Regions from separate parts of the Streptomyces sp. NPDC008150 genome, predicted to be linked through region 1. Evidence: riboswitches for the same ligand, from Rfam matches in the RefSeq annotation. Region 1 holds a riboswitch; each other region holds the start of a gene.
The links. Region 1 has a riboswitch for cyclic di-AMP ahead of ACFZA0_RS12135 (transglycosylase family protein). Riboswitches for the same ligand answer to the same signal wherever they lie in the genome.
Positions count from the first base shown of each region.

Region 2: it holds a riboswitch for cyclic di-AMP, as region 1 does, so the genes downstream of both, ACFZA0_RS24285 (peptidoglycan DD-metalloendopeptidase family protein) here and ACFZA0_RS12135 (transglycosylase family protein) in region 1, are expected to answer to the same signal.
Region 3: it holds a riboswitch for cyclic di-AMP, as region 1 does, so the genes downstream of both, ACFZA0_RS22840 (NlpC/P60 family protein) here and ACFZA0_RS12135 (transglycosylase family protein) in region 1, are expected to answer to the same signal.
Region 4: it holds a riboswitch for cyclic di-AMP, as region 1 does, so the genes downstream of both, ACFZA0_RS27150 (peptidoglycan DD-metalloendopeptidase family protein) here and ACFZA0_RS12135 (transglycosylase family protein) in region 1, are expected to answer to the same signal.

Region 1 is NZ_JBIBHJ010000004.1:80,668-86,180, reverse strand. Features, by position in the region: gene ACFZA0_RS12140 (transglycosylase family protein) at 1-615, shown strand, start outside; cyclic di-AMP (ydaO/yuaA leader) riboswitch at 813-1,012, shown strand; gene ACFZA0_RS12135 (transglycosylase family protein) at 1,017-1,748, shown strand; gene eno (phosphopyruvate hydratase) at 2,293-3,579, shown strand; gene ACFZA0_RS12125 (septum formation initiator family protein) at 3,740-4,216, shown strand; gene ACFZA0_RS12120 (DUF501 domain-containing protein) at 4,297-4,845, shown strand; gene ACFZA0_RS12115 (exopolyphosphatase) at 4,842-5,513, shown strand, end outside.
Region 2 is NZ_JBIBHJ010000010.1:183,355-188,867, reverse strand. Features, by position in the region: gene ACFZA0_RS24295 (MBL fold metallo-hydrolase) at 1-427, opposite strand, end outside; gene ACFZA0_RS24290 (GDSL-type esterase/lipase family protein) at 611-1,396, opposite strand; gene ACFZA0_RS24285 (peptidoglycan DD-metalloendopeptidase family protein) at 1,667-2,563, opposite strand; cyclic di-AMP (ydaO/yuaA leader) riboswitch at 2,566-2,727, opposite strand; gene ACFZA0_RS24280 (tyrosine-protein phosphatase) at 3,153-3,950, shown strand; gene ACFZA0_RS24275 (DUF6126 family protein) at 3,973-4,092, opposite strand; gene ACFZA0_RS24270 (helix-turn-helix domain-containing protein) at 4,089-4,760, opposite strand; gene ACFZA0_RS24265 (aminotransferase class III-fold pyridoxal phosphate-dependent enzyme) at 4,839-5,513, opposite strand, start outside.
Region 3 is NZ_JBIBHJ010000009.1:179,043-184,555, forward strand. Features, by position in the region: gene ACFZA0_RS22825 (methyltransferase domain-containing protein) at 1-672, shown strand, start outside; gene ACFZA0_RS22830 (NlpC/P60 family protein) at 698-1,801, opposite strand; gene ACFZA0_RS22835 (hypothetical protein) at 2,244-2,597, shown strand; gene ACFZA0_RS22840 (NlpC/P60 family protein) at 2,647-3,765, opposite strand; cyclic di-AMP (ydaO/yuaA leader) riboswitch at 3,773-3,928, opposite strand; gene ACFZA0_RS22845 (glucose 1-dehydrogenase) at 4,283-5,107, opposite strand; gene ACFZA0_RS22850 (helix-turn-helix domain-containing protein) at 5,194-5,513, shown strand, end outside.
Region 4 is NZ_JBIBHJ010000012.1:186,505-192,017, forward strand. Features, by position in the region: gene ACFZA0_RS27140 (HPr family phosphocarrier protein) at 13-294, shown strand; gene ACFZA0_RS27145 (FCD domain-containing protein) at 582-1,277, opposite strand; gene ACFZA0_RS27150 (peptidoglycan DD-metalloendopeptidase family protein) at 1,489-2,241, opposite strand; cyclic di-AMP (ydaO/yuaA leader) riboswitch at 2,255-2,434, opposite strand; gene ACFZA0_RS27155 (insulinase family protein) at 2,672-4,072, opposite strand; gene ACFZA0_RS27160 (insulinase family protein) at 4,069-5,433, opposite strand.

The DNA of each region.
Region 1 (5,513 bases):
TCCTCGGACACCGCGGACCCCTCGGCGTCCACCGACCCCTCCGCCGCGGACGGTTCGACCGACTCCCCGTCCGGGACCACGACGCCCTCGGGGTCGCCCTCGGCCTCCTCGTCCACGCCGTCCCGGACGCCCTCGTCCCCGCTCGGCGGCTCCACGCCCTCCGCGTCGACCCCCGACTCGCTGTCGGCCGGCCGGGCGGTCGGCGGGCACGCCGTCCCGGGCGGTACGGGAGTGACGTCGAGCGGCGACGACAGTGCCGACAATTCGGACGAACTGGCCAATGCCTATGCGGCGGCGCGCGATTCGGGCAGCTCCGCGCTCGTCGACACGAGCGTCGGGCGCCACCGCGGCGGCAGCGCGAACGAGGCCGCCACGGCCACCAAGGCGGCCGCCCGGGACGCCTCGGCGGGCCGTCACGCCTCGCGCGGCGCCGGGGACACGCGCGCCGCGCTGGGCGACACCTACACCGTGCGCGCCGGGGACAGCATCGAGTCCATCGCCGACTCCCTTGACGTCAAGGGCGGGTGGGCCGCGCTGTACTCCGCGAACAAGAAGGAGATCGGCTCCGACCCGGACCGCATCGTTCCCGGTCAGACCCTTGATCTCAGTAGCTAATCGGGCGAAAACCAACGGGAGTTCGCGTCACGGTTCGCGGTCTAATGTCCCTTTTGGTGAAAGTGTGGGATGAGTCTCAGAAGCCCTGATCGTCTTTGAAATTCCCCGGATCGCATGTCTACGGTCATCACCGCTCGCCAACGCGGGCCCCGGTCGCCGCAACGCCGAATCCTGCCAGCGGCCCCCCGGGAACAGTCGTCGCGCAAGCGCCGTAGGCAGGAGCGGGGGACCCAAGGTAAGTGCCGTACCCGGCAGTTGAGACGCGAGTCGAGACCGCCGGGGACGGCTTGGGGTGAAGCCGCGCGTCGTCGTCGCACCACGGACGGGGACGCGTGGCCGGGCAACTCAACCGGCCCGAACCCGACAGCTCACCTCGCAGGCGTCGGTGAGGGGATCTCTCCATGCTGCTTTCCAGCAAGGGCAAGCACCGTCGCCCGTCCAAGGCCACCCGTGCCGTCGCCATCGCCGGCGTCGCCGGTGTCGCCGTCGCCGCGCCGCTGATGGCCGCCGGCAACGCCTCCGCCGCCACCGAGTCCCAGTGGGACACCGTCGCCTCGTGCGAGTCGGGCGGCAACTGGTCGATCAACACCGGCAACGGTTACTACGGCGGCCTGCAGTTCTCGGCCTCCACCTGGGCCGCCTACGGCGGTACGCAGTACGCGTCCGTCGCCAGCGGTGCCAGCAAGGCGCAGCAGATCGCCGTCGCCGAGAAGGTCCTCGCGGCCCAGGGCAAGGGTGCCTGGCCGACCTGCGGCACCGGCCTGACCGGCGCCTCCTACGACGGCGCCGCCGCCTCCAGCGGCTCGTCGTCGTCCTCGGGCTCCTCCTCGTCGTCGGGCGGCTCGTCGTCGTCCTCGTCGTCGTCCTCCGGCAGCACCGCCACCGGCACCTCGGAGCGCTCGGGCGACACGCAGGCCTCCCGCTCGCAGGACCGCCCGACCGTCACCACGACCACCGGCAAGAAGGTCAAGAAGGGTGACGGCGAGTACAAGGTCGTCAAGGGGGACACCCTCAGCTCCATCGCCCAGAAGCACCACGTGAACGGCGGCTGGAAGAAGGTGTTCAAGCTCAACAAGGACATCGTCGACAACGCCGACGTGATCTACCCGGGCCAGCAGCTCCACCTCAAGTAGGCGGTCACCCGCGGCAGTTCGTCCCCGACGGGCTCCGCGTGAGGTGAACCGGGCGGCCGGCCGACGGCCGCCGGGCCGCGACGCCCCACCGTCGCGCCCCGCGAGCGCGGCCGCCGCCCGGTACACGGCAGAACCACAGCGTCCTCACACGCTCGTCCCGCACCCTGGGGCGAACGTGAGGACCTTCCCCCCGTCCCCACGGGCTCCCCGCCCGGGTGCGTGTTCCCCCGTACGCACCCGGGCGGGGATTTTGCTGTCCGGAAGACACGCGCGCACCCGCGCCCGCGCGCGAGCGGAATCAAACGGGGCCGGAGCGCCGGGGGTGAGGGAATGTCACCGCGCGCGCCCCGTCCCGTCGCCCACGCGCCCCCGCGAAGTTCCGCGTTTTCCATCCCCCCTTTGTTCCGTCCATGAACAATGTGTACCGTCAGTCCGTCCACGGGGCGGTCGGTCGGCTGGCCGAAGCCCCGGGGACGGTTAGGCTCTAGTCGCGAGGCCAAGCGCCGAGCGCCCCGCACACTCAAGCGTCACATCCACGAAGGAGATGCTCGTGCCGTCCATCGACGTCGTCGTAGCCCGGGAAATCCTGGACTCCCGAGGCAACCCCACGGTCGAGGTCGAGGTCGGCCTCGACGACGGCAGCACCGGCCGTGCCGCCGTTCCGTCCGGTGCCTCCACCGGTGCCTTCGAGGCCATCGAGCTCCGCGACGGTGACCCCAACCGCTACCAGGGCAAGGGTGTCGAGAAGGCCGTCCTCGCCGTCATCGAGCAGATCGGCCCGGAGCTCGTCGGCTACGACGCCACCGAGCAGCGCCTGATCGACCAGGCGATGTTCGACTTGGACGCCACCGACAACAAGGGCTCGCTGGGCGCCAACGCCATCCTCGGCGTCTCGCTCGCCGTCGCGCACGCCGCGTCCGAGGCCAGCGACCTCCCGCTCTTCCGCTACCTGGGCGGCCCGAACGCGCACCTGCTGCCGGTGCCGATGATGAACATCCTGAACGGCGGGTCGCACGCCGACTCGAACGTCGACATCCAGGAGTTCATGATCGCCCCGATCGGCGCGGAGTCCTTCTCCGAGGCGCTGCGCTGGGGCACGGAGGTCTACCACACCCTCAAGTCCGTCCTGAAGTCGAAGGGCCTGTCCACCGGCCTCGGCGACGAGGGCGGCTTCGCCCCGAACCTCGGCTCGAACCGCGACGCCCTCGACCTCATCCTCGAGGCCGTCAAGCAGGCCGGTTACGTCCCCGGTGAGCAGATCGCCCTGGCACTCGACGTCGCCGCCTCCGAGTTCTACAAGGACGGCAAGTACACGTTCGAGGGCAAGGAGCGCTCCGCCGCCGAGATGACGGAGTACTACGAGGAGCTCGTCGCGGCGTACCCGCTCGTCTCCATCGAGGACCCGCTGTTCGAGGACGACTGGGCCGGCTGGAAGGTCATCACCGACAAGCTCGGCGAGAAGGTCCAGCTCGTGGGCGACGACCTGTTCGTCACCAACCCGGAGCGCCTGGCCCGCGGCATCGAGGAGGGCGCGGCCAACGCGCTGCTCGTCAAGGTCAACCAGATCGGTTCGCTGACCGAGACCCTCGACGCCGTCGAGCTCGCCCAGCGCAGCGGCTTCAAGTGCATGATGTCGCACCGCTCCGGCGAGACCGAGGACGTCACGATCGCCGACCTCGCCGTCGCCACCAACTGCGGCCAGATCAAGACCGGCGCCCCGGCCCGTTCCGAGCGCGTCGCCAAGTACAACCAGCTGCTGCGCATCGAGGAGATCCTCGACGACGCCGCGGTGTACGCGGGCCGTTCGGCCTTCCCGCGCTTCAAGGGCTGACCCGCCCGGAGCCGGCCCGGCGCGAGCCGGGCCCGCCCGGGGCTTGCCCGGCTCCGCCCGTCGTACGTACGTCCCCGTACTCGGTCCCGTACCGTGTGCGGGGACGTACGCACGTACAAGCACGGAAGCAAGCCAGGCAAGCCACGCGGGAGGCGGACTCATGGCCGTGAAGGACCGGGACCGGTTCTCCACCACGACCAGGATCAGGCTGCTCGGCGAGCAGACCGCGGCCCGGGTCTACCGTTCCCAGACCCGGCGGCAGGCCCGCCGTTCACGGCTCACCGGGCGGGCGGCGCTCCTCGCGCTCGTCCTGTGCTCGCTGATCGTGGCGCTCGCCTACCCGATGCGGCAGTTCGTCTCGCAGCGCGCGGAGATCTCCGACCTGGAACGCCAGCGCGCCGACGCCCGGCAGCGGGTCGAGCAGCTGCGCGACCTGAAGGCCCGCTGGCAGGACGACGCGTACGCGGAGCAGCAGATCCGGCTGCGCCTGCACTACGTGCTGCCGGGCGAGACCGGCTACATCATGACCGCGCCGGGCACGGCGAAGCAGTCGCGCGCCGAGCGGGGCGCCGCCGCCCGCCCCTGGTACGCGAACGTCTGGGACGGCGTCGACAAGTCCGACGCCTCCGCCCGCTGACCGGCCGCCGCCCGCACCGCACCCGCGGCCACCGGCGGCCGACCACCACCGAAGTGACGACGAGAGACAAGACGCACCGCATGCAAACGCCCCCGCCGCCCACCGAGCGCACCGAACCCACCGACGCGGACGTCGAGGCGTTCCGGCAGCAGCTCGGGCGCCCCCCGCGCGGGCTGCGCGCCATCGCGCACCGGTGCCCGTGCGGGCAGCCCGACGTGGTGGAGACGGCCCCCCGCCTGCCCGACGGCACGCCCTTCCCGACGCTGTACTACCTGACGTGCCCCAAGGCCGCATCGGCGATCGGCACGCTGGAGGCCAACGGCGTGATGAAGGAGATGACCGCCCGGCTCGCCGAGGACCCCGAGCTGGCCGCCGCCTACCGCGCCGCGCACGAGGACTACGTCCGGCGCCGCGACGAGATCGAGGTGCTGTCGGGCTTCCCGAGCGCCGGCGGCATGCCGGACCGCGTGAAGTGCCTGCACGTGCTCGTGGCGCACTCCCTGGCCGCGGGCCCCGGCGTGAACCCGCTCGGCGACGAGGCGCTCGCGATGCTGCCCGAGTGGTGGCGCAAGGGCGCGTGCGTGACACCGTCCGGCCGGGACGGTTCCCCCGAGGAGGACGCGAAGTGACCAGGGTCGCCGCCGTCGACTGCGGTACGAACTCCATCCGGCTCCTCGTCGCCGACGCGGACCCGGCGACCGGTGAACTCGTCGACTTGGACCGCCGGATGACCATCGTCCGGCTCGGCCAGGGCGTCGACCGCACGGGGCGGCTCGCGCCGGAGGCGCTGGAGCGGACCTTCGCCGCGTGCCGCGAGTACGCCGCCGTGATCAAGGAACTCGGGGCCGAGCGGCTGCGGTTCGTGGCGACGTCCGCCTCGCGGGACGCCGAGAACCGCGACGATTTCGTGCGGGGCGTGCTCGACATCCTCGGCGTGGAGCCCGAGGTGATCAGCGGCGACCAGGAGGCCGAGTTCTCCTTCACCGGCGCCACCCGGGAACTGACCGGCGCCGACGGCCTCGCCCGCCCCTTCCTCGTCGTGGACATCGGCGGCGGGTCGACCGAGTTCGTCGTCGGCGACGACCACGTGCGGGCCGCGCGCTCCGTCGACGTCGGCTGCGTACGGATGACCGAGCGGCACCTCGTGGTGGACGGCGCGGTCACCGATCCGCCGACCCACGAGCAGGTCGCCGCGATCCGCGCCGACATCGAGGCCGCCCTCGACGAGGCGGCGCGCACGGTGCCGCTGGCCGAGGCGCGCACCCTGGTCGGCCTCGCCGGTTCGGTGACGACCCTC
Region 2 (5,513 bases), on a different contig from region 1:
GCACCGGGACGGGGTGCAGCCGCTTGGGGCCGGCGAACGCGAACGGGGAGCACCGCTCGCCCCACACCGGGTCGAAGAGCACCCGTTGCCCGTCGATCTCCACGAGGACGCTGGAGTGCCCCATCCAGGTCACCCGCAGTCCGCTCACCGGAGGCTTCTCCAGGTCCGCGAGGGTGGTGGGGTGCACGGGGACGGTGCTGCGGGGGGCGCGGCGCGCCTTCAGGTCCCGGTCGAAGTAGGTCTTCGCGAGGTCGAGCTTCGACCCGGTCGGGCCGAGGCTGGAGGGTCCTCCGGGGTTCTGGAAGACGCCGTCCTTGAAATGGGGGGATCTGCGGATGCGCGCCAGGCGCTCACCGCTGGGGTCCACGCCGAAGGCTGCGGGCTGCAGCGCGCGGAGCCCGGAGCTCGATGAACGGGAACCGGCCACGGTGCCTCCAGGTCGAATCGGTCAGGTATTCCATTATGGCCGGGCGGCCCAGGGGTCGCCCGGCCCTCGACCGGCACGCTACGGCACGGGCGCGGTCTCCCGCCGGGCCGTCCCCCACCGTGCGCGGCCCGCGCGGACGCGGCGGGCACGACGGGGACGGTCCGGCGGGAGACCGCGGCGGCGTCAGGCGACCTTGGTGATCCACGTCTTGATGTCGTCGGGCGACAGCGTGCCCTTGGCCGTCACGTGGTCCCCGGAGGACTCCCCGCGCAGCCGGCGGCCGATCCACGGCACCAGGAACTCGCGCGCCCACTGCACGTCGTCGCGGCGGATGTCGAGCGTGCCGCGCGGCGGCAGCGGCGGCCAGGGCTGCTCGGGGTCGGCGGGGAGGTCGATGCCGAGGAGCCGGCCGGCCCGCAGCGCCACCCGGGTGTGCCCCTCGGGCGAGAGGTGGAGCCGGTCGTCGCCCCACGCCCGCCGGTCCTGGAGCGCCTTGAGCGACCAGAGGTCGAGCACGGGGCAGCCGTAGCGGTCGGCCACCGCGCGGACGTGACCGTTGTACGTGGCGATCTTGCCGCGCAGGTGCTTGAGCACCGGGACACCGCGGGTGTCGAAGCCAGTCGTCACCACGACCGTGCCGATGGCGGCGGTCAGCTTCGCCACGGCGTCCTCGAACCGCTCGGCCACCTCGTCCGGGTCGGTGCCGGGCCGGATGATGTCGTTGCCGCCCGCGCAGAACGTGACGAGGTCGGGGGCCAGTTCGACGGCCCGCGGCACCTGGTCCGCCACGATCTGGTCGAGCAGTTTGCCGCGCACCGCGAGGTTCGTGTACTTGAAGTCGCCCTCGGGGCGCCGGTCGGCGAGCACCACCGCGAACCGGTCGGCCCAGCCGACGTACGAACCGTCGGGACCGGGGTCGCCGACGCCCTCGGTGAAGCTGTCCCCCACCGCCACGTACGACCCGATCACCGCTCTGCTGTCACTCTTCGAATCGTTTGCCACGTCGCACCATGATTCACCTCCCGATGTGACTTACGCGACCGTAGGAAGGGGTTGACGAACGGTGAGATAAGCCACTCGTAAACAGTTTCCCAACTCGGAAATAACCTTCGCACCAAGGGCGTTGAAGCGACGATTTGCGCACCGGGGACGAACACTTCGCGGGCACTGCCTTAAGGCGGACGCACCGAGGGCCGGACCCCGGGATCGGGGTCCGGCCCTCTGCGGTCCGCGGCGGCGTCAGCCGACGGTGACCCCGTGCTCGCTCAGGTAGGCGACCGGGTCGACGTCCGAGCCGTAGTACGGCGTGGTCCGGATCTCGAAGTGCATGTGCGGGCCGGTCACGTTGCCCGTGGCGCCCGACAGGCCGATCTGCTGCCCCTCGGTCACGGTCTGCCCCGTGGAGACGGAGAGCTGCGACATGTGGGCGTACTGGGAGTACTTGCCGTCGGCGTGCTTGATGACGACCTCGTTGCCGTACGCGCCGTCGTAGCCGGCGGAGACGACCGTGCCGGCCGCGATGGCCTTGACGCTGGTGCCGGTCGGGACGACGAAGTCGACACCGGTGTGGTAGCCGCTGGACCACATGCTGCCGGCGACGTGGTAGCCGGTGCCGATGGTGGCTCCGGTCACGGGGAGGGTGTAGCCCGTGGACGTGGAGGCCGAGTCGGCATGCGCGCCGGAGTCGGTGGAGGTCGTGGCCGCGGTGGCGTCGGACGAGCCGGAAGTGGCCTTCTGGGCCGCGGAGTTGGACTCCGTCGACGAGGAGGTCGTCGCCGTGGTGGAGGCGCCCGCCGTCGCGGAACCGGTGCCGAGCGTGAGCTTCAGGCCGGCGTGGATCAGCGATGGGTCGGAGCCGACGGCCGCGCGGTTGTCCTGGTAGAGCTTCTTCCAGCCGCCGTCGACGTGGTGCTGCTCGGCGATCCGCGCGAGCCAGTCGCCGGACTTCACCGTGTAGGTCGTGGCGCCGTGCGCGGCGGACTGCTGCGCGGGGGCGCTCTGCTGCGTCGCCGCGTGCGCTCCGGCGGCGCCGATCAGCGGCAGGGCGAGCGCCATGCCGCCGGTGGTGCCGGCGACGGCGATGGTGCGGGTGAGGCGCTGGGCCTTCGAACGGCGGTGCTTACCCTGTGCGGGCATGGCTGTTTCCTCTCCGGCGCCTGCGGGGCGAGCTGTCGGGTTCGGGCTGGAGATGCCCGGCCGCGAGAGAGCGGCTTCACCCCGAGCCGTTCCGGGAACCGGAACAGGCGGTCGTGCCTGTGGGTCCCCCGCTCCTGCCGTGCACGGGTGGGTGTGTGGAGTTCCGGGCGGCGGCAGGATTGGGCGTCCGTCCGGATCGGAGGTGAACGTAGGCGAACCGAACGTACGGAAACAAGCACGACCTTGTCCGCCATGGCCCTTTCTTGATCCTTTGCCCGGAATTCCGGTGACCCTGTGTGCAATTTCGCCGGATGCGGCATTTCCAATTGCCGCGGAACTCAACGGAATTCCGAGAGCGGAACCCGCCACGGACGGTCACGAATATGACGCTCCTCACCAGGACCCGGTGAACCCCTCTTTATCTGCGCCTCATTCGGGGCGAATGCACCATTGCGGACACATCGGCGATGTCGCGCACCGGTGCGGAAATCGGGCCGTCCCGCGGGCGGCGGGCCGTGTCGTAGGGTCGGAGCGCCACCGTCGGCGACACGTGGAGCCGCGCCGCCGGGGCCGTATGGAGGGAGTCCCCGTGACGCAGCGAGTGCCGTCGACCGAACCCGAGCTGACAGGCGTCCGCAACTTCCGCGACGTGGGCGGACTGCCCACCACGGACGGACGCACGGTGCGCCGCGGCGTGCTGTTCCGCAGCGGTCACCTGGCGCACGCGACCGGGGAGGACGCGGTGTTCCTCGGCTCCCTGGGGCTGCACACGATCTTCGACTTCCGCAACGAGGCCGACCGCCGCCTGGAGGGCCCGGACGTCGAGCTGCCGGGCGTGCGCAACGTGAACCTGCCGCTGAGCGACCCGGCGGACGGCTCCGGGTTCTGGAAGATGATCCGCGAGGGCGACGTCGACCAGCTCCGCTCGCTGCTGGGCGACGGCAAGGCGGAGAACCGCATGATCGCGTCCTACCGCGAGATCGTGACGACCCGCACGGCCGAGCACTCCCGGGTGCTGCGCGCGATCGCCGAGGACAGCGTGCCGGTGCTGATGCACTGCGCGGCGGGCAAGGACCGCGCGGGCCTGTCCGTCGCGGTGACCCTGCTGGCGGTCGGGGTCGAGCGGGACGCGATCCTCGCCGACTACCTGGAGTCGAACGCCAAGCACAGGCGCTACAAGGTGCGCCGCAGCGGCACGTCCGCCGATGCCTACTCGCCCGAGGTGATGGAGCTGCTGAGCCCGCTGTTCGACGCGCGCGCCGAGTACCTGACGGCGGCGCTGGAGACGGTGGAGCGGACGTGGGGCGGCACCGACGCCTACCTGGAGGAGGGCCTCGGCCTGGACGCGGCGGCCCGGGAGCGGCTGCGCGAGCGGCTGCTGGACTGAGTACCGCGGTCCGGTTCCGCCGTCACTTCGCGCCGACCGAGAACAGCAGGTAGATGAACCCGGCGAAGAAGTGGCCGACCGCGATGTAGATGAGCAGGCGGATCCACAGGGCGCGGGGGAACTTCTCTTCCATGTCGGTCATGACGTCTCTCCGGGGAGGGAGTGCCCCGCGGCCGGGCCGAGGCACAGGGCGGCGGTGGGGCTCTGGAGCAGGGTGTGGACGAAGAGGAGGTCGACCCCGTCGGCGTCCTCCGCGGCGATGCGGTGCGGGGTCAGCGAGTCGAAGTGGGAGCTGTCCCCCGGTGCGAGCAGGTGCGTGGTGTCGCCGAGCCGCAGCCGGAGCCGCCCGGTGAGGACGTACAGCCACTCCTCGCCGGGATGGACGCGCACGATGTCGCCCTGGGAGCCGTGCGGGACGTGGACCCGCAGCGCCTGCATGGCGCGGCCGTGGGCGCCCGCCTGCCAGTACGTCCAGCCGCCCGCCCGGGTGGGTTCCATGGCGGCGGCGCGCACGACGGAGTCGCGGTCGGCGACGGTCTCGCCGAGCAGTTCGGAGACGGTGGTTCCGTACACGCGGGCCAGCGCGAGCAGCATGGGCAGCGACGGCTGGCGGCGGCCGGTCTCCAGGCGGGAGAGGTGGGCCGGCGAGAGCCCGGCGGCGCGGGCGGCGGCCTCCAGCGTGAGGGCGGCGCGCCGGCGCAGCGCCCGGAGCTGGGGCGCGACGGCGGGGAGGTCGCCTGCGGTGCCGTCCGCGGGCGGATCCGGGGGCTCGGGCCGCTCGGACTGTTCGGGGTGCTCGGAGGAGCTCATGCCTCCATTGAGCCGCAGGCGTTGCCTCTGAGGCAAATTTGTTGCCTCAGAGGCAAAAACTGTCGGGAGCCGGGTCGGCTAGCGGTTCGCGACCGCCTGCTTGACCAGTGTCCTGCCGAAGTCCCACATGAGTCCACCGCCGCTGTGTGCGTCGTCCATCACGGCGGTGAACGCGTCGACGAACCGGTCGACCTCGCGCTCGCCGATGGTCAGCGGCGGGATCAGCTTGATCACTTCGAGGTGGTCGCCGGAGACCTGGGTGAGGATCCGGTGCCGCTGGAGCAGCGGCACGACGACCATCTGCGCGAACAGGCCCTTGCGGGCGGCCTGGAGCATGGTCCAACGGCCGCGCAGCTTGAGCGACTTGGGCCTGCCGAACTCGATGCCGATCATCAGGCCGCGACCGCGCACGTCGGCGAGGAGTTCGTACTTGTCGGTGAGCGCGGCCAGCCTGTTCTTCAAAACCTCGCCGGTGGCACGGGCGTTGGCGACGATCTGCTCGTTCTCCATGACCGACAGCACGGCGAGGCCGGCCGCCATGGCCTGCGCGTTGGCGCCGAAGCTCGCCGAGTGCACCAGCACCCGGTCCATGGAGGAGTAGACCTTCTTGAAGATCCAGTCCTTGCCGAGGGTCGCGCCGACCGGCACGTAACCGCCGGACAGCGCCTTCGCCACGCACACCAGGTCGGGTTCGACGCCCTCCTCGTGCTGGTAGGCGTAGAAGTCGCCGGTGCGGCCCAGGCCGGTCTGCAC
Region 3 (5,513 bases), on a different contig from region 1:
TCGGACGCGGTTCTCGGGCCGACCCTCGACTTCCTCGCCGGGCTCGCCGGAGACGGCCCCGCGCTGGAGTTCGCCATCGGGACCGGGCGTGTCGGCGTCCCGCTCCGGGAGCGCGGCGTGCCGGTCACCGGTGTCGAACTGTCCGAGCACATGGCGGCGGTGCTGCGGCGGAAGATCGACGCGAGCACGCTCCCGGTGGTCATCGGGGACATGGCGACCACCGTCGTCCCCGGCGAGTTCACGCTGGTCTACCTCGTCTACAACACCATCGGGAACCTGCTCACCCAGGACGAGCAGGTCGAGTGCTTCCGCAACGCCGCCCGTCATCTGGCGCCCGGCGGGCGCTTCGTCATCGAGCTGGGCGTGCCGCCGCTGCGGTTCCTGCCGCCCGGACAGGTCGCGGTGCCGTTCGACGTCTCCGATCGGCATCTCGGCTTCGACACCTTCGACCTGGTCGAACAGACCCTCGTCTCCCATCACTTCGTCCGTGACGGCGACGACGGCCGCTACCGTCGGGCCAACTCCCGGCACCGGTACGCCTGGCCGGCCGAACTCGACCTGATGGCACGGATCGCCGGGCTGGAGCTGGAGCGGCGGGTCGCCGACTGGGACGGGACGCCGTTCGGCGAGGACGCCGGGAAGCACGTCTCCGTGTGGCGCAAGCCCGCGTGAGGCCGGCCGACCGCACACGCCGATCTCACGCCACCCGTGTCGCCCCCGCGAACGGCATCTCGTCGACCGGGGCCACCCGTACCGGCGCCGACGGGTTGGGGGCGTGGACCATCCGGCCGTTGCCCACGTAGATGCCGACGTGGCTGATGCCCGAGTAGAAGAACACCAGGTCGCCCGGCTGGAGTTGGGAGCGGGAGACGCGGGTGCCCGCGTTGATCTGGGCGTAGGTCGTGCGCGGCAGGGCCACTCCCGCGGAGCGGTACGCGGCCTGGACGAGCCCCGAGCAGTCGAAGGCGTTCGGCCCCGTCGCGCCCCACACGTACGGGCTGCCGAGCTTGCTGTACGCGTACGCGACGGCCGCGGCGGCACGGGAGTCCGTGGCCGGTACGGGAGTTGCCGCCGCCGTCGACGATCCCGGCGAGCCCGTCGCGGGCAGGGCGGTGCGCGCGGCGGAGGACGACCGGGAGGCACGGCTCGCGGCGCCGGTGCCCGTGCCGTCGGCGACGACCGCCGCGCGTTCGGGTGCCGACAGCCGGTCCAGCAGCCGTTTCGCCTGCTCCAGCTTGCCGTTGATGGTCTTCTTGCGCTTCTTCAGCTCCGCCTGGCGGGACTTGAGCGTGGTGACCTCGACGTCGGCCGCGTCCCGGATCTGCTTGATCTCCCGCAGTTCCTTGCGGACGTTCGCGATCGCCGTGGACTGCTGGTGGCCGGCGCGCTCCGCGAACTCCGCGCCCCGCAGGTACGCGGCGGGGTCGTCGGAGAGCGCGAGTTGCACGGCGGGGTCGAGACCGCCCTCCCGGTACTGGGACGCCGCGACCCAACCCAGTTGCTTGCGTGCCGAGTTGAGCTTCATGGTCTTGCGCGCGGCCTCGTCGTGCAGGGTGCGCAGGCGGCCCGACGCGTGGTCGGCCTTCTCCTTCGCGCCGTTGTACTTCTCGGTCGCGGCCTCCGCGTCCTGGTACAGCTTGTCCACCTTGGCCTTGACCTGGGCCGCCGTCACCTGGGGCTCCGCCTGTGCCGAACCGTCGAAGGCCGTCGCGGTCGCCGCTCCCGCGAGGGCGATGGTCGCCGCCCTGCGGATCGTGCTGCCGTTCGCTGACCGCCGTCGGGGCTTGCGGTGCGCTGCCACGTGGAGTCCACGTCCTTTCCCGTCCCACTCGACTCGACCGGCCGATCAGCCCCCACGGGCCGCGGTGGCGGGCCCGCGTCCGGCGACGGCAAGTGCAGGGGAGCGGGCCGCCGCCGGACCTTCTCGGCGGTGGTGTCCGGCTGTCGCCCCGGGTGGGGCGGCGGTGAGGAGCCGGTCACCTGGGGCAGGACGCTAGACCGGGGAATCTCGGCCCGGCGACGGACTGTGCGGAAGTGGCGGCAGAGGTCCGGAACGTGACCGTATGTGATCGCCGGTGTCCGGCGCGCCTGTCGACTCCACGCGGGGTGATGACCGATGCGCCGATCCGGACCCGGCGGGAGCGGCGGATTGATATGGCGGGCGCATATACGCGCCACGCGACGGCGTCCGGGCACCGGGGCGGTGTGCGGACCCCGGGAGCCCCCTCACTAGGCTCCGGACCATGGACGTACTCATCCATCTCTTCGTCGCCCTGCACATCATCGGTATCGCGGCCCTGCTCGGGGGCTTCCTGACCCAGATGAAGGCGATGGGCCGCGGCACCGCCCGCTTCGTCCCGGCGATGCTGCACGGCGCCCTCACCATGCTGGTGACCGGGGCGGTCCTCGTCGGCCTCAGCCAGGCCGACGACCACCCCGTCAACAACGTCAAGATCGGCATCAAGCTGGCCGTGCTGATCGTGATCCTGGGCCTCGTCTACGTGAAGCGGGACGACGAGACGGTGGAGAAGGGGCTGTTCGCGGCGGTGGGCGCGCTCACCGTGGCCAACATCTTCATCGCCGTCCTCTGGACCTGATCACGCGGGCCGGTCACCCGCAGGCGACCGGGCCCGCCGCGCGACCGGGTCAGGCCGGCCGCACCACGCTGTGGATGATCGACGAGCCGCCGTAGTAGATGGACTCCTCGCGCACGTACGCGCCGGGCTTCGGGGCGTGGATCATCATGCCGTCGCCGATGTAGATGCCGACGTGGCTGACGTCGCTGTAGAAGAAGATCAGGTCCCCGGGCTGCGCGTCGGCCAGCGAGACCGTCGTGCCGGCGTTGACCTGGTCGGTGGTGACGCGCGGCAGGGTGACGCCGGCGGACCGGTAGGCGGCCTGGGTGAGCCCGGAGCAGTCGTAGGAGCCGGGGCCGGTGGCGCCCCAGACGTACGGCTTGCCGATCTGGGCGCGGGCGAAGGCGATGACCTGCGCGGCCCGCGAGGAGTCCGCCGGGGCGGCGGCCGTGGACGACGACCCGGAGCCCTGCGCGGCCGTCTGCTCGGTGGCCTGCTTCTTCGCGAGCGCCGCGGCCTCCGCGTCGGCCTTCTCCTGCTTCTCCTTCTCGATCTGCGCGAGCCGTGCCTTCTCCTCGGCGTTCAGCTTCGACAGCAGTTCGCGCGCGTCGCCCAGCTTCGTCTGGACGGTCGTCTTGGCCGTCTTCAGGTTCGTCTGCGTCGTGGTCAGCGACTCCAGGCTCTTGGCCGCCTCCGCGCGCTTCTTCATCGTCGCGGCCTGCTCGGTGACGTAGTCGTCGACCGCGCTCTTCTGGCGGCTGGTGAGCCGGTTCATCAACTGGTCCTGGTCGAAATAGCCCTGGGGGGTGTCCGCGAGCAGGAACGTGGTGGTGTCCGTGGCCGTGCCCGAGCGGTACTGGGCCGCGGCGAACGAACCCAGCTCGTCGCGCGCGTCGTTGAGCTTCTGCGTGCGCCTGGCGACGTCGTCCAGGAGCTTGTCCACCTGCTTGCGCTGGGTGGTCGTCTTCTCCTTGGCCGCGTTGTACTTCTCCGTCGCCGACTCGGCCTGCCGGTAGAGGGCGTCGACCTTCTTCTGCACTTCCTCGACGCTCGGCTTGTCGGCGGTGACGGGGGCGGCCTGCGCGGTCTGGGAGAACAGGGCCACCGAGGTGAGGGCGGCCGTGGCCAGCACGGGGGTGCGTATGCCTACGCGCGTTCCCGTCGGGCGCGGCTTGCGGTGCGACGCCACGAGGGCGACTCCTTCCGTGTTCCGCCTACCGGGTTAGCTGTCGGGTTCGGGCGGATGGATCCGGAAGGCTGCCCTACGGCCGGCGCCTCGGCGGAGGCGGACCGATTCACCCCAGGTTCGCGGTGGGTCCCCGGCTCCGGCGGCACGGGGGCGTGAACGGCCCCTGGGACGCGCGGACTCGGCGGGGGCCGTGCGGCCCGGCGACGTTCGCCGGTGGGGGTCGTACGGCCCGACCGAACGGTAACCAACGCGTGCGGCCGCTGTGAAGGTCGGTAGGCGATATGCCCGATACATTTTCGTGACCTGAAACCGCCTGGTCACAGGGTGTGTCCAACTCCTGTCGCGATGAACCCGGTTGGTCCGCCGAAGGGGGGAATCGGCGTTCGCGCCCACTTTGCGGATCTTTCAACGCCCGGGACGGGAGGCCGGGTTGGGAGGCCGGGTCGGGTGAAGCGGCCAACCGGTCTCTCGCGCGCACCCGTTGCCGCCGGCGCACCGCCCGGCGCCGGCCCGTCGCTCAGGCCCTCGCGCCGCCGTCCACCCGGAGCACCGTGCCCGTCACGTAGGAGGCGCGGTCGCTCAGGAGCCAGAGGGCGGCCTCGGCGATCTCGGCCGGTTCGGCGGCCCGGCGCAGCGGGTTCCGGGCGGCGAGCCGGTCGCTCAGCCCCGGGTCCGACTCCTCCCACGTGCGGATCATCCGCGTCCGCGTGTTGCCCGGGGCGACCGCGTTGACGCGGATGCCCTCGGGACCGTAGGTCACGGCCGCCGACTCGGTGAGGCTGTTGACCGCCCGCTTCATCGCTCCGTAGGCGGGCAGCCGGGGGTTCGCCCCCAGGCTGCCGACGCTGGAGTTGTTGACGATCGCCCCCTGTCCGGCGGTGGCCCGCATCACGGCGACCTGGGCGGACATCGCCAGCCAGACGCCCTTCAGGTTCACGGCGTAGAGGTGGTCGAAGTCGGCCTCCGTCACCTCGTCCAGCGGGCGGGGCGGGGTGAAGGCGGCACCGTTGTTGAAGGCCACGTCGAGCCTGCCGTACAGCTCCGCGGCACGGTCCACGGCGGCCCGCACGCCGTCCGGTTCCGCCAGGTCGCACCGGACGTGGTCCGCGGTGCCGCCCGCCGAGCGGATCTCCGCCGTGACCGCCGCGAGCTGCTCCTCGGTCCGGGCCGCGAGCAGGACCCGGGCGCCCTCCCGCGCGAAGAGGCGTGCCGCGGCGGCGCCGATGCCCCGCCCGGCGCCGGTGACGAGGGCGACCTTGCCGGCCAGCAGCCCGGCGGCGGGCGCGGGTCCGGGTGTGGTCGCGGGTGTGGTCGTGGGTGTGGTTGCCGGTGTGCTGTTCATGGGACCGAGCGTGCGCCGGTGGCCCCGGGCTTTCCAGGTACAGGCCGTACCTGGAGGACGCGCACGGCCCCGCGCACACTGGAGATGTGGACAGACGAGAGCTGGCGGCCTTCCTGCGCACCCGGCGCGAGCGGATCACCCCCGCCGACGTCGGGCTCCCTGCCGGGCCCCGGCGCCACACCCCGGGGCTGCGCCGCGAGGAGGTGGCGCAGCTCGCGTACATCTCCACCGAGCACTACACCCGTCTCGAACAGGCGCGCGGGGCGCATCCCTCGCGCGAGGTGCTGGCCGGTCTCGCGCGCGCCCTGCGCCTGACGGACGCCGAGCGCGCCCACCTGCACCACCTGGCCGGCGCGCCCCCGGGCCCGCCGCCCGGCCCGCCGCGCGAGGTGCGGCAGAGCATCCT
Region 4 (5,513 bases), on a different contig from region 1:
GGGCAGCAACACATGGCTGAGCGCCGCGTCAACGTCGGCTGGACCGAGGGCCTCCACGCCCGCCCCGCCTCCATCTTCGTCCGGGCGACCATGGCCACGGGCGTGCCCGTGACGATCGCCAAGGCGGACACCGCCCCCGTCAACGCCGCCTCCATGCTCGCCGTGCTCGGTCTCGGCGCCCAGGGCGGCGAGGAGATCGTCCTCGCGTCGGACGCCGAGGGCGCGGACGCCGCCCTGGACCGCCTGGCCAAGCTGGTCGCCGAGGGCCTCGAGGAACTCCCCGAGACCGTCTGAGCCGACCGCCGCACGGACACCGCGCGTGGCCGTCACCCGGGCCGGGTGACGGCCACGCGTGCGTCGTGGCGCGGGGGTCCGGGACACCGCGGCCGGGCCGTCGTCGCGCGGAATGCGGCGCAATACCGGAGGCATGCGGGACGGCAACGCGGGCATGCGGGGACATTAGGCGCGGCCCGGTTCACGAACCCGCCCGGCACGCGGCCGGTGAATTCCGCGAGACATCGCAAAAAGGGCGCACGGAATTCACTCCCGCCGTTTATCCCTCTTTGTATACGGCCCTCTTGTTAATTGCCCTGGCCCGAAATGTTTACGGGAGGTTGCGAAGTCCTCACACGGTCGGCGCGCTCGGCCCCGCCCGGAAACCGCAGCCGGTGGGCCGCGCTCACCCGCTCGGCGTGCAGCGCGGTGACCGCCCGCGCGCGCTCGCTGTCGCCGCGCGCCACCGCGTCGACGATCGCACCGTGCTCGGCCCAGGACTCCACGGGGCTGGCCGGCGGGTCCACCGCGTACATCCAGGCGACCTTGTGCCGCAGCTGCGACAGCACCGAGGTCAGGGCCTGGCTGCCGCAGGCCTGGGCGAGCGTCTCGTGGAACCAGCCCCCCAGGGAGCGCAGGTCGTCGCTGTTGCCCCTCCTGGCGCGCTCCTGGCCCAGTCTGACCAGTCCGCGCAGCACCTTCAGATGGGCCTCCGTGCGGCGCTGGGCCGCCCGCGCCGCGCCCAGCGGCTCCAGGAGCAGCCGCATCTCCAGGAGGTCGGCGGCCTCCTGCTCGGTGGGTTCCGCGACGCACGCGCCCGCGTGCCGCCGGGTGACCACGAAGCCCTCGGCCTCCAGGGTCCGCAGGGCCTCGCGCACGGGGACGCGGGAAACGCCGTAGCGGCGCGCCAGGAGTTCCTCGGTGAGCCGGCTGCCCCGCTCGTAGACACCGGCGATGATGTCGTCCCGGATCGCCGTGCACACCGAGTGTGCCGGAATGCGCATGACCGACCTCCGCCTTAATCCCCGTGAAACGTCGACGATTGACGTGTGTTCAGTGACTCTATTGCAGGCGGCCGGAATTTCCGACGGGGGGTCGGAATCCATGGATATTTTTTGGACAGCGTGACCGTGAAACACCGAATGCCCCGGCGCGATGCGCCGGGGCACGGGGAAACGGAACCGGTGTTCGGAGGGGGACCGCCCGGCGGTGCGGTCAGACGTCCAGGCCGTGCGAGCGGAGGTAGCCCACCGGGTCGACGTCGGAGCCGTACTCGGCGGTGGTGCGCGCCTCGAAGTGGAGGTGGGGTCCGGTGGTGTTGCCGGTCGCGCCGGACAGGCCGATCACGTCGCCGGGGGTGACCTTCTGGCCGACCGACACCCCGATGGACGACAGGTGCCCGTACTGCGTGTACATGCCGTCGCTCATGCGGATGACGATCTGGTTGCCGTAGGCGCCGCCCCAGCCGGTCTGGACGACGGTGCCCGAGCCCACCGCGTGCACGGAGGTGCCGCTCGCGGCGTGGAAGTCGACGCCGGTGTGCGCGCCGGAGGACCACAGGGAGCCGCCGGTCCGGTAGCCGGTGGAGACGTACGAGCCGGTGATCGGCAGGACGTAGGTGTTCAGGCGCTTGCGCTCGGCGGCGCGGGCCGCGCGGACCTTGGCGGCGTGCGCCTGTTCCGCGCGGGCGGCCGCCTCCTTGCGGGCCGCCGCCTCGGCCACCTTCTCCTCCGCGGCCTGCCGCTGGGCGGCGGCCTGCGCGTCGACCTGGTCGGCGAGCGAGCTGCCGAGGGTGACGATGGGGAGGAGTCCGGTCGGGCCGGCGGAGGGTTCTGCTGCGAGTGCCGGGGCGGCGAGGGTGCCGACGACGCCTGTCGTGGCGAGGGCCGCGACGCCCGCCATGCGGGCGCTGCCGCGTCTGACGCGGCTCGTACGGCGGTGCTTCCCGGTGGCGTGGGTGAACGCCATGGTGATGGGCGGTCCTTTCCTTCCCTCTCGCCTACCGGGTTAGCTGACGGGTTCGGAGCAGGAAGGTCTCCTACGGACTTCCGCACGGCGTGCGCGCGGTCGACCGATTCACCCCAGGGACTGCGTGTTCGCACACGCGCGGGTCCCCGGCTCCCCTGGCTCGCGCCGTACGGGGACTCGGCGATGACTGTCCGGTGCCGCGGTCGCGGCGCACTGCTCTGACGGACAGCCGCGCCGACGCTAATCGGGACAACTTTCCATCCTCAAACCGAACGGGGCTTTTGTAGCGCATGCCACAGTCCAGACGGGCCGACTCTCTGCCAATTCGGGCATAAGGAAACCCCGGTGACGCTCGCGTCACCGGGGCACCTCGCGCGCCTGCCGCCCGAACTCCGGCCGGGCCGCGCCCCGCCGGAGTCCGGACCGGGGGCTATTCCGCCGAAACGACCGTCACCGGGCCGATGTTGAGCGCCTCGACGGGCTCCTTGATCTGGGCGGCGTCGCCGACGAGGACCGTCACCAGCCGGTCCACCGGGAACGCGTTGACGACCGCGGCGGTGGCCTCCACCGTTCCCGTACCGGCGAGTTGGCGGTACAGGGTCGCCTGGTAGTCGTCGGGCAGGTACTGCTCGACCTGGTCGGCCAGCGTGCCCGCCACGGCCGCCGCCGTCTCGTACTTGAGCGGGGCCACGCCCACCAGGTTCTGCACGGCGACGTCCCGCTCGGCGTCGGTGAGACCCTCGGCGGCCAGCGTGCGCAGCACCTTGAACAGGTCGTCCAGTGCCGGGCCCGTGTTGGGGGTGTCGACGGAACCGCTGATGGCGAGCATCGCGGCGCCCGTCGGACCGCCGGGCGCGGGCGGCGCGGAGCGCAGCACCTGGCCGAACGCCCGCACGCCGTACGTGTAGCCCTTCTCCTCGCGCAGCACGCGGTCCAGGCGGGAGGTGAGGGTGCCGCCGAGGCAGTACGTGCCGAGCACCTGGGCCGGCCACACGCTCTCGTGCCGGTCCGGGCCGGTGCGCCCGATGAGGAGCTGCGTCTGGACGGCGCCGGGCCGGTCGACGATGACCACACGGCCGGTGTCGTCGGCGGTGATCGGTGCCACGGGCAGCGGTTCGGCCGTGGAGCCGGTCCACTCGCCGAGGGTGTCGCCGAGCAGCGCGTCGAGGTCGACGCCCGTGAGGTCGCCGACGACGACGGCGGTGGCCGTGGCGGGGCGCACGTGCTTCTCGTAGAACGCGCGGACGGCCGCCGCGTCGATGGCCTCGACCGTCTCCTCGGTGCCCTGGCGCGGGCGCGACATGCGCACGCCGGCCGGGAAGAGCTGCCGGGACAGCTCCTTGGCGGCGCGCCGGGAGGGGCTCGCCATCTCGTGCGGAATCTCGTCGAGGCGGTTGCGGACGAGCCGCTCGATCTCGCTGTCCGCGAACGCCGGTGCGCGCAGGGCGTCGGCGAGCAGTCCGAGGGCCTTCTCCAGCCGGGAGACCGGGACTTCGAGGGAGAGCCGGACGCCCGGGTGGTCGGCGTGCGCGTCCAACGTGGCGCCGCAGCGCTCCAGTTCGGCCGCGAACTCCTCGGCGGAGTGCTTGTCGGTGCCCTCCGAGAACGCGCGCGCCATGATCGTGGCGATGCCGTCCAGGCCCGCCGGTTCCGCGTCGAGCGGCGCGTCGAGCAGGACCTCGACGGCGACGATCTGCTGTCCGGGCCGGTCGCAGCTCAGCAGGGTCAGGCCGCTGCCGAGGCGGCCGCGCTCGGGGGCCGGGAAGGCCCACAGCGTGGGCTCGCCCGCCTGCGGCCGGGGGTGGAACTCCATTGTGGCGAGCTCGGTCACTTGGCCGCCTCCTCGTTGTCGTCGCTGCCGTTGTCGCTGTCGTCGGCACCGTCGTCGGATGTGATCGGCTCGTAGACGAGCACCGCGCGGTTGTCGGGGCGCAGGCGCGCGGCGGCGGCCTCGCGGACCTCCTCAGCGCTCACGTCGAGCACCCGGCCCACCGCGGTCAGCGCGAGCTGCGGGTCGCCGAACAGCACGGCGTAGCGGCACAGTTCGTCGGCGCGGCCGGCGACCGTGCCGAGCCGGTCGAGCCACTCGCGCTCCAACTGGGCCTGCGCGCGCTCCATTTCCTCGTCGGTGGGGCCCTCCGCGGCGAACCGGGCGAGCTCCTCGTCGACGGCGGCCTCGATGACGGGCACCTCGACGTCGCCCGACGTCTTCACGTCGAGCCAGCCCAGCGAGGGCGCCCCGGCCAGCCGCAGCAGGCCGAACCCGGCGGCGACGGCGGTGCGGTCGCGGCGCACCAGGCGGTTGTACAGGCGGGAGGACTCGCCGCCGCCGAGCACGGTGAGCGCCAGGTCGGCCGCGTCGGCCGCGCGCGTGCCGTCCTCGGGGAGCCGGTAGGCGGCCATCAGCGCGCGGGCCGGCACCTCCTCGACGACGACCTCGCGCTGCTCACCGCCCATGACGTCCGGCAGCGAGCCGTCACGCGGGACGGGCTTGCCGTCGTGCGCCGCGATCGAGCCGAAGTACTTCTCCACCCAGGCGAGGGTCTTCTCGGGGTCGATGTCGCCGACCACGGACAGCACCGCGTTGTTGGGCGCGTAGTACGTGCGGAAGAAGGCCCGCGCGTCCTCCAGCGTGGCCGCGTCCAGGTCGGCCATCGACCCGATGGGCGTGTGGTGGTACGGGTGGCCCTCCGGGTACGCGAGCGCGGTGAGCTTCTCGAACGCGGTGCCGTAGGGGACGTTGTCGTAGCGCTGGCGGCGCTCGTTCTTGACGACGTCGCGCTGGTTCTCCATGGACTCCTCGTCCAGGGCGGCCAGCAGCGAGCCCATGCGGTCCGCCTCCAGCCAGAGCGCGAGCTCCAGCTGGTGGGCCGGCATGGTCTCGAAGTAGTTCGTGCGCTCGAAGCTGGTGGTGCCGTTGAGCGAACCGCCCGCGCCCTGCACGAACTCGAAGTGGCCGTTGCCCTTGACCTGCGCCGAGCCCTGGAACATCAGGTGCTCGAAGAGGTGGGCGAGCCCGGTGCGGCCCTCGACCTCGTGCCGCGACCCGACGTCGTACCAGAGGCACACCGCCGCGACCGGGGTGAGGTGGTCCTCGGAGAGCACCACGCGCAGCCCGTTGGCCAGTCGGTGCTCGGTCGCTGTCAGGCCGCCGGAGTCTGCCTCGGCTGTGGCCGTGTGACCCATGGGCATGTACGTCCCTTCGATCGCGGATGCGGCCGTGAGGACCGCGCTTTTCCTGCCGTCGTGCCACTGTATGCAAGCGCGCGGGG